One region of the Lysinibacillus sp. NPDC096382 genome, then DNA from elsewhere that is predicted to be linked to it. Evidence: riboswitches for the same ligand, from Rfam matches in the RefSeq annotation. Region 1 holds a riboswitch; each other region holds the start of a gene.

Evidence for each region. Region 1 has a riboswitch for thiamine pyrophosphate ahead of thiC (phosphomethylpyrimidine synthase ThiC). Riboswitches for the same ligand answer to the same signal wherever they lie in the genome.
Region 2: it holds a riboswitch for thiamine pyrophosphate, as region 1 does, so the genes downstream of both, thiT (energy-coupled thiamine transporter ThiT) here and thiC (phosphomethylpyrimidine synthase ThiC) in region 1, are expected to answer to the same signal.
Region 3: it holds a riboswitch for thiamine pyrophosphate, as region 1 does, so the genes downstream of both, ACIQZA_RS04380 (ABC transporter substrate-binding protein) here and thiC (phosphomethylpyrimidine synthase ThiC) in region 1, are expected to answer to the same signal.

Annotation. Positions count from the first base shown of each region.
Region 1 covers NZ_JBIWFC010000018.1:13,520-16,805, forward strand. Annotated here, with positions in the region: gene ACIQZA_RS20010 (catalase) at 1-90, shown strand, start outside; gene thiC (phosphomethylpyrimidine synthase ThiC) at 295-2,073, opposite strand; TPP riboswitch at 2,206-2,320, opposite strand; gene ACIQZA_RS20020 (AEC family transporter) at 2,857-3,286, opposite strand, start outside.
Region 2 covers NZ_JBIWFC010000015.1:79,002-82,287, reverse strand. Annotated here, with positions in the region: gene ACIQZA_RS18670 (hypothetical protein) at 1-82, opposite strand, end outside; gene ACIQZA_RS18665 (hypothetical protein) at 421-738, opposite strand; gene thiT (energy-coupled thiamine transporter ThiT) at 878-1,438, opposite strand; TPP riboswitch at 1,566-1,674, opposite strand; gene ACIQZA_RS18655 (magnetosome magnetite crystal formation protein family) at 1,800-2,135, shown strand; gene ACIQZA_RS18650 (AAA family ATPase) at 2,349-3,286, opposite strand, start outside.
Region 3 covers NZ_JBIWFC010000002.1:125,297-128,582, reverse strand. Annotated here, with positions in the region: gene ACIQZA_RS04390 (ABC transporter permease) at 1-611, opposite strand, end outside; gene ACIQZA_RS04385 (thiamine-binding protein) at 611-901, opposite strand; gene ACIQZA_RS04380 (ABC transporter substrate-binding protein) at 903-1,898, opposite strand; TPP riboswitch at 2,050-2,159, opposite strand; gene ACIQZA_RS04375 (TetR/AcrR family transcriptional regulator) at 2,366-2,974, shown strand.

The sequences.
Region 1 (3,286 bases):
TATGGCGAAGGTGTAGCAAAAGCTATGGGTCTTTCATTAGAAGGTATGGATCTTTCAAACCCATACGAAAAGCAAGCAACAAACGTTTAATTTTCCATTATTATTGATATCCAATCCAACTTTTTACTCCATGTGAAGGACATCTTCACATGGAGTTTTTTTATATTAATGACAGAACGAGGACTCATCACCATAATGTGTGGTTGATTTCCGTTCCGACAGGGCGCTTTTCTGGGGGCGTCCGATGAAACTAATAAGGCTTGTGCCTAATTTGACACAAGCCTGCTTTACTAATTATTGATAAATTTGACTGCCTGCCCGTTTAAATTCCTCTGCTTTCTCCTTCATACCTTTGTGGATTGCTTCAGTCGTATTTAAGTCACTCTCTTTTGCATAATTACGAATATCCTGTGAGATTCTCATACTACAAAACTTAGGTCCACACATTGAACAAAAGTGCGCAGTTTTTGCCCCTTCTGCAGGCAATGTTTCATCATGGTATTCAACTGCACGCTCTGGATCTAACGAAAGATTGAATTGATCGCGCCAGCGGAATTCAAATCGTGCCTTAGATAGCGCATCGTCACGCTGCTGTGCTCCCGGATGCCCTTTCGCTAAATCGGCAGCATGTGCAGCAATTTTATACGTAATAACCCCTACACGAACATCGTCACGATTTGGTAGGCCGAGATGCTCTTTTGGCGTCACATAACATAGCATTGCCGTACCATACCACCCTATCATTGCAGCACCAATAGCCGATGTAATATGGTCGTAACCAGGGGCAATATCTGTTGTCAACGGTCCTAAAGTATAGAAAGGAGCTTCCTTACACACCTCTAACTGTTTATCCATATTTTCTTTAATAAGATGCATTGGTACATGCCCTGGTCCTTCTACCATCACCTGTACATCATGCTCCCAGGCAATTTGCGTTAATTCCCCTAGCGTTTCTAGCTCTGCAAATTGAGCCTCATCATTTGCATCTGCAATAGAACCAGGACGTAAACCATCACCTAAAGAGAAGGCAACATCATAGGTTTTCATAATTTCGCAGATCTCTTCAAAATGAGTATATAAGAAGCTCTCTTGATGGTGATATAAACACCACTGCGCCATAATCGAGCCTCCTCGAGACACTATGCCTGTTACACGATTAGCCGTTAATGGCACATAGCGTAGCAATACCCCTGCATGAATCGTGAAGTAATCAACACCTTGCTCAGCCTGTTCGATTAACGTATCACGATACACCTCCCATGTTAAATCTTCTGCCACTCCATTTACTTTTTCTAGCGCTTGATAAATCGGCACCGTTCCCACTGGCACCGCGGCGTTACGAATAATCCATTCACGTGTCGTATGAATATGCTTACCAGTAGATAAATCCATAATGTTATCAGCACCCCAGCGTGTAGCCCACGTCATTTTTTCTACCTCTTCTGCAATAGAGGATGACACCGCTGAATTTCCAATATTGGCGTTTATTTTTACGTGGAAGTTACGTCCAATAATCATCGGCTCTGCCTCAGGGTGATTAATATTAGATGGCAAAATAGCACGTCCTGCCGCGATCTCTGAGCGCACAAATTCTGGGTCCATATTTTCGCGTATCGCTACAAATTCCATTTCTGGAGTAATAATTCCCTTTCGTGCATAGTGAAGCTGCGTTACATTTTTACCTTTCTTCGCACGCAAAGGCTTTTTGGATAAATACGGAAAAATATTTTCACTTATTCGTGGATCATCAGCTTTGCGGAATCCATTATCTTCTGGCTTGATAGTACGCCCTTCGTATTCTTCAACGTCACCTCGTTTTTTGATCCATGCACTACATAAAGCTGGCAATCCTTTCGTAATGTCCACCTTATACGCAGGATCAGTATACGGGCCGCTCGTATCATAAACACGTACTGGTGCATTTTCCTCTTCACCAAAGCTTCCTGTCGTTGGACTTAGAGCAATTTCACGCATTGGCACTAAAATATCTGGTCGAGAACCTTCTACGTAAACTTTTTTACTTCCTTCAAAACTAGACATAATCGTAATATTCTTGTCGCTAACTGTTGTCATAAACTACTTCGCCCCCTTTTATATTTATACAAGGACCGAATCTAGCTCACCCCAATAAAGACAAAAGCCGAATCCAAAAAATTTTGGATCCGGCTAAGAATGTAAAGGTATAGTTATTGCAAATACATTGAGTGCAATAATGGTTAACTTTCCCACGCTGGTATGAGCCAGATCAGGTCCAAAGGGTCAAGAAACCTCTATGCGTTTCCCTCTCAGCCTGACTCATCAGACTCCCCTAGTTAATGCTATTAAGTTTGATGATAGTGTAGCAGATATTGTTAAGAGATGGAAGCTTCATTTGTTTTTTTTGCTTATCATCAAAAGTTGGCGACAGCAATTGATCAATTATGCCTCGGCATAATTGCATCTGGATTCGGCATTGTGCTTAGGCCTGCATCTATATTAATTCCTTATCGATCCGTGTTCAGCTGATGCTTGGACACCACTGAAAAGTAACTTAAACCCGAATTGTATCTTACAACCTATAGAGATGGGAGACTTCTACTGAAAGAAGTTTAAACGTAAGCCATGCATATAGGTTGATTGGAGTGGAGGCTGGGCGACTCCTCGGGGATCAGCGTCACAGATGAGACCCTGGAGCGAGCAGCGCGAGTGGCTCATCGGACGCCCCCAGGAAGCTCTGCTCTGTGCGAAAGCGAAGCGTCAGCGACAAATGTTTTAACTGTGCGAAAGCGAAGCGTCAGCGACAAAGCGCCCAGCCGGAACGGAAATCAACCTCACGTTTTGACAATAATCTTTTTTATTCCGAATAGCACCAAACTGTTAAGTAAACAACAGTTCCGCCACATAAATCACAATCGTCACTGTAATACAGCTCACAATCGTTGAAAATAAAACTGTTTGTGCAGCAGTTGCCGATTCTACGTCATATTCTAATGCAAGACTAGAACTATTTCGCGATGTCGGGAACGAACTAGCTATAAAAAGTGATTGTGCCACGACACCATCAAGACCAAGCGCAAAAATGATTAGCAATGCAACGGCTGGCCCTATGACTAGTCGTGTAAAACAGCTAATGAATACTATCTTATTGAACATGGATTTAATTTCAAGTTGCGATAGTTGCGTCCCTAAAGTTATTAATGCTACAGCGATAAAGCCATCTGCCACATGGTCTATCGGAATTCTTACAAACTGCGGAATAGCGATAGTAAAATAGTTCATTGCCACACCAATAATAAGTGCATGAATA
Region 2 (3,286 bases), on a different contig from region 1:
ATAACCCGAAAATCGAGAAAGCACTAAATAAAATATCTCCTGAATTAAAACTGTTCATATCTTCTGTATAATAACTATTCAAAACTCAAATCCTCCCACTTTTTTCACTAACTTAAAATTTTTTCTACATCGAAATTGTAACATAGCAGAGTTTGGGTTGGTAGAGAAATGGTAAATGTGCAACAAATGAGATTGACAGCTACAAGAATTGAGTAACAAGTACCTAAGCAGAGTTGAACGAGCCTTTAACGAACCTGTGAGTGTGGTTAGTGGAGCAGAGGGAAACAGTCTAATTGTTGCTATAGAGCCATGTGTGAAGCTACAGGAGAGGTTGTGAAAGCATAACAAAAGGACTTGTGCGTATGGGATTCAATCATACACGCAAGTCCTATTCTTATTGAAGGAAAGCACTACGTTAGCTTAATGAGAAATGTGTGAGGTTAGTCCTAATTTATCAATGAGAAGATTACCTTGTTCTATTTTAAACGTTTTCTTTTCAACACTAAATTCCCACCCATTTTCAATCGCATATCTAATTAAACGTTCACAATTGCTTGGCTTATGTGGGATGAAGTTCCAGCTACCTTCCCATGTAAACAAGACTTCAAAATATGATATTTTTGATGAATAGACTTTAAAATTCACAAATTTGTTACTAGGGATCTCATTAATAACGCAGTGGAATTGAAAACCATCTACAATTATCTCTTTAGTTCTTTTGCAGAATGCCTTCCCCATTAGACCCTCCTGAATACGGCGTTTTTTCAAGCATGACGAGGCACACATTGGAAGTAAACTGCTCCGTTAGTTGAATAGCAACAATCTTTTCGAAAACAGCCAAAACAAAAACCCTTCACTCATGTGAAGGGCATAATAGTTATGATTTTCGTTGCATTAATTGAGGTGCTGCCGTAAATAGCAGAACACCGACAATCGCTGTTAAAATCGTTGCTGGTAGCATATATGTTCCATTATAGATGATTGAATAAATCCACGCATTTTGATCGCCTGCATACTCTGCGAAAAATACAGCGCCACCAATGGTATGTGCTGCATAGCGTAAAAAACCTGCTAATACAGTTCCTAAAATAATATAAAGCGCCATTTTCTTTTTGTTTAAATTTTTTGCAGCCTCAAGCACCGGTCGACGTACAACGGCCGCTAAGCCCACTACTGTAAAGGCAACACCATAATCAAGTGTTCCTTGTAGCCAATGCACAATTGTAGCACCAAACATTGTTTGCATTACACCAATGAGTAAACCGGTTGTCATGCCTGGAATAAGGCCCCAGCGGAATGCTATTAAAATTATTGGTACCATCACTAGACTAACAGAGCCGCCTTGTGCCCATACTTTAAAGGAAACCTGATCGAGCACAAGGCCAATCGCAGCGAATATCGCAATCTCCACAAGCATTAACAGTTTTTTATTGTCCATAATATTCTCTCCTTTGTTCCGATGTAGGATACAAGAGCAGGAATAGAAATCAGTTGGCAAATATGTCCCTATCTGGCATCAAAAAAATAAAAAACGATGCCAGGACAGAGCCTCACATCGTAAAAGTGTCGGTTTCTATCCACAATCCCTACGCAAGTGTTAACTTACAGGTTCGAAGAGTCAAGGCATTACGTGCCCAGTCTCAGCTGACATCATCAGCTCCCCTTGTGGTCGTACATCTTAATTTTATTGAACAACCTCATTGTACGCAAACACTGTTATGATTACAACCTCTTCCACATTTTTTTTTTTGAAACTTTATCGTTTTTCATGCGTAAATATTAAAAAAGGAGGTACTACTATGGAGAACCAAAAAATTTTATCTGCCTTTAGTTATCTCAGTATTTTATTTGCACCCTTTATTGTGCCATTAGTCGTTTACTTTGTGACAAAAGATAGCGACGTAAAGAGGCACTCTATTCGAGCACTAATATCACATTTAATCCCAGTCGCATTCGGAATAATTTTCTTTGCAGTCTTTATTTTCTCAACTTTATCATTCAACACTAATTTTGATCTAAATTCAGATAGTAATAATTTTCTTATCATTTGGTTTGCTTCATTCGCAATTTATATTCTCGTTTCATTAGGAGTCGTTATTTGGAATATTATTCAAGCAGTTCGGGTGATCCGATAAGTTTCATCTTAACCTCTCCTTGAACACATAGTACTTAAGGAGCTGTTATTTTGTGAAAGTATCTAAAGTTGTTAAAACCGCTGTAAAATTAGCACCTATCGTTATCCCAATTGTCAAAAAAGTAATCGCTGCAAAAAAAGGAACAAATCCTAACGTAACTAAAAAAAAATAACAACAAGGCGTATTTCCAACAAACAGAGATACGCCTCTTTGTTATTTCACTTCAAAATATGTTTGACTATGACCGTTCATTGCTTTTTCGACATGCAACACAGCAGGCATTGTAGCTTTTAACTCTGCAACGTGAGAAATGACTCCAATCATACGTCCGGAATCTTGTAAATCAATAAGCGTATCAATCGCCTTATTTAATGCTTCTTCATCGAGAGAACCGAAGCCCTCATCAATAAACATCGTTTCGATACGGATATTACCTTGAAAGCTTTGTATGACATCTGCCATCCCAAGGGCAAGACTTAGAGACGCATTAAACTTTTCTCCCCCTGATAATGTTTTCACATCTCGTAATTGATCTGTATAAGCATCATACACATCTAGTCCTAGCCCACTTTGCTTGGCATGCTTTTCTAAGCGATCTGAACGTCGTAGCTCAAATTGACCGTTGGATAAATGATAAAGTCGAACATTTGCCGCCTCTGTTATTTTATCTAAATAATTGATTTGAATATAACGCTCAAAAGACAGCTTTTTCACATTCTGTCCATTTAACATTGCATAGAGCTCCTTTACTCGCCCCGCTTCTTTTTCAAGTAAATGAATCTCCTGTTCGGTCTCCTCAACTTTTTTGATAAAGTCTGCACAAGCCTTCGCAAATCCTTCCATTTGTTGCAATACTTTAAAAGCTTCCTCATATGTGACACGAAGCATCTCTAACTTTTCTTCCATGGTCGTTAAATCTTGCTTCTCTTGCCCTTTAAGATGCTTCTCTCCCTCAGTAATTTGTACTTGTAATGTGTGGATTTGTAGTGCATATTCATTGCAAGATTTCCGTAAAGCTTCTATTTGCAACGCGCTACGCTTCCCAGTAGCAAATTCATCATAGCTTTCAAAGCCTGCTTCCTTCATACTCACTGAAAATTGCTCGCGCTTTTCATCCATTTTCAGCTTTAATTCCTCAAAAGCCTGTTTCG
Region 3 (3,286 bases), on a different contig from region 1:
ACGCCAATCCCCATTTTCGCACCTAACCATTCTGCAATGACAGCTCCCATAACACTATACGTCGCCGCAATCTTAATGCCTGAAAAAATCGACGGGTACGCATATGGCCATTCAAGTTTCCAAAAGGTTTGTGATTTAGTTGCCCCAATCATTTCAAAATAATGTTTCAGCTCAGGTGAGGTTTGACGGAAGCCATCCATTGCCGAAATAACAATCGGGAAAAAGCACACCAGACAAATAATAATGAGCTTTGGCAATAAACCAAAGCCAAACCAAATAATTAAGAGCGGTGCTAGAACGAGCACCGGGACATTTTGTGACATAATAAGAATAGGATAAAATAGCTCCCGCACAAACGTAAAACGATGTAATAGCACAGCAACCGTTAGTCCACACACTATTCCAATGGCAAGGCCTAGAAATGCTAATTGAACAGTCGCTATAGCATGTGGCACAAACGTCTTATACGATTGAAAGCCTTCTTTCAAAATGGCACTTGGTGTAGGCAATAGCCAATGTGGTACGTCTGCAAAACGGACAATAAGTTCCCATATGAATAAGAGGAAGGCGATAAAAATTATCGTCCTTCCTTGTTTGAAAGCCTGCCTCATTACTTGTATTTCTCCGTTAGTGTATTCATTGTAATACCAGATGGCTGATATAAAATTTTCACTTGCGTAATGACATTAATAGCACCAAGCTCAATCATCTTGTCATTCATTTTTTCAATGATTTGTAGTAAAGTCGATAGCTCACCTTCCATTGTCGTTTCTAATGGATGAACTTCATATTTCACCCCTGATGCGTCGATAACCGTAATCGCTGCATCGACAAACGGGATCACATCCTCATATGTTTCAGTTTTCGGGATAATTTGTACACTTATTAATGAGTTTGCCATGTTACTTTGTCTCCTTTTTCGGTAAAAAGTCGTTTGTATATGCTTGTTTTGCGTTAAATTCGCCCTCTAAAACTTTGTTGTCCGCCATCCATTTCGCGTAATTTCCCCAGACAGCTAGCTTTTGCTCGCCCCATTGTGCAGCGTCATCTTGATATTTATCTGCTAGCCATTCCTGACTTTTATGCACAAGGTTTTTATCTAAATCAGGTACTGCTTCTAGTAAAATATTTGCCGCTTCATTAGGGTGTTTTATCGCATATTCATAGCCCTTTGCTGTAGCAGCGACAAATGCTTTTACCGTTTCAGGATTATCTTTAATCATTTTTTCATTTGTAGCAAGTACAGGTGTGTAATAATCTAACTGATCACTATAATCTGTTAAATATAGCATGTTCAGTTTTTCGCCACGCAGTTCTGCTTCTATACCTGTCCATGCATAATAAATCCACGCAAAATCAATATCTTTTTTCATCATTGTGAAGAAATCTATATCGCCTGCATTGACAATATCTAATTTATTAATATCTGCATTTTTTGTTTGCATTAGTGATTGCAGTACTGCCTTTTCAAGTGGCGCCCCCCAGCCACCGTATGTTTTACCTTCAAAATCCTTCGGTGAAGTAATGCCTTTTGATGCAATGGATGCGAAGCCAGAAGTATTATGTTGAATAATCGCCGCGATCGATACTAAAGGTACATCTTGCACACGTGCCTGTGTAATCCCTTCCTGATAACTTACGCCAAACTGAGCCTTGCCAGACGCCACAAGCTGATCTGCTCCCGCTTCGCCTGGTAATATTATATCTACATCTAAGCCCTGTTCCTTAAAGAAGCCAAGTTTTTCCGCTACATATAAACCGGTATGATTTGTGTTCGGTGCCCAATCTAGGACAACCGATACTTTTGTTAATCCTTTAGTATCCTTTTTAGCCTCTTTTTCGCTACAGCCCACTAATGTGAAAAGTGCAGCCATTAGGACCAATAACCATTTTTTCATGCTCAATCCTCCAAGTAAGTAGTGTGAAATGTTCATGAATGAATGTCTTTACCAGAAGAAAGCGTTCACGGTCTGTGTATACAACAAAAGTCTGAAAACAAAAAACGCCCAGGATTCCTCCCAGACGTTTTACAATCAATATCAAAAACTTTCTTTTTGAATAGATGTTCCCTACGCTGGTACGAGCCAAATCAGGTTCAAAGGGTCAGTGTCTATCGGACACAATCTCAGCTGGCAACACCAGCCCCCCTACATTCTTTCCATATGAACTTTTCGTGATTATTATACCCATATCTATCCGGAAATGACAAGGCTCTATTTGCCGAAAGCGCTGCTAATTTAATTTTAAAGCTCCATGCCTTCCTTCAATTCCTTTTGTTGAATAACCGCAATGTCCTTTTCTTTGTAAAAATCATCTTCGGGAGTGCTAGGTAAACATACACAAAACCCTTCAACGGAGAATCTAAATGGAACCTAGACTTACTAATGATGAAAAAAAGAAAAGAAAAAGATTTGCCATTCTAAACGCCGCAATTAAATTATATAGTGAGAATGGTTTTGCAGAGACCAAAGTAGCGGACATAGCAAAGGAAGCAGGAGTTAGTTTTGGCACCGTATTTACGTATTTTAATTCCAAAGAAGAGCTTTATGAATCGGCAATATTGGAGCCCCTGGAGGAAATCAAACCATATTTTATTGAAATAGATGAACACTTTAAAAGTGATCCTCTTGAAGTAATTAAGGAAATGATAGATTGTCATGTGCAACTTTTTGCAACGAGAAGTGAATACCTACGTTTAATTCAACAGGATCTTGCAAGACCTGATCGATTTCCAAAGCTTTTTAAAGAACTAGATGATTTTGTAAAATTATTTATAGACTGTATTTATCCAGTTATTGAAGCTGGGCAAATGCTTGGTTACTTTTATGAAGAATCACCTTCATTAATTGCTGAGTCGTACTTATCCATCTTAAACGGAATGCGTTTAACGTTTATTGATGAATATACAAACATGGTATGGAAGGATATAACGAGACAAGCCCTTAGATTATTCGGACCTATCTCTAATACTTAAACCTTCTCCATCCTACACCCATACTCTATAAAATTAGGAAATTCAATTTTTGATCTACATGGTAAATAGATGATTCCCTTTTTGACACTATTACAGGCCAAGAACCTAAGAAACCATTACTTCCTTTGAGTGCAGTGAGCGCTGGACTCTTGTTACAGGAATGTTGATCTTCTCTATATGTTTTAGTGTATTTGCTTCTTCAAATAGCGTGTTGTTTCTTTTTGTTGCCTTGTTTATTGGAACAATTGGTGAACTGATGTATGTCCCTATAAAATAGGCAATGATAGGAGAACTTGCCCCATCAAACGCTCG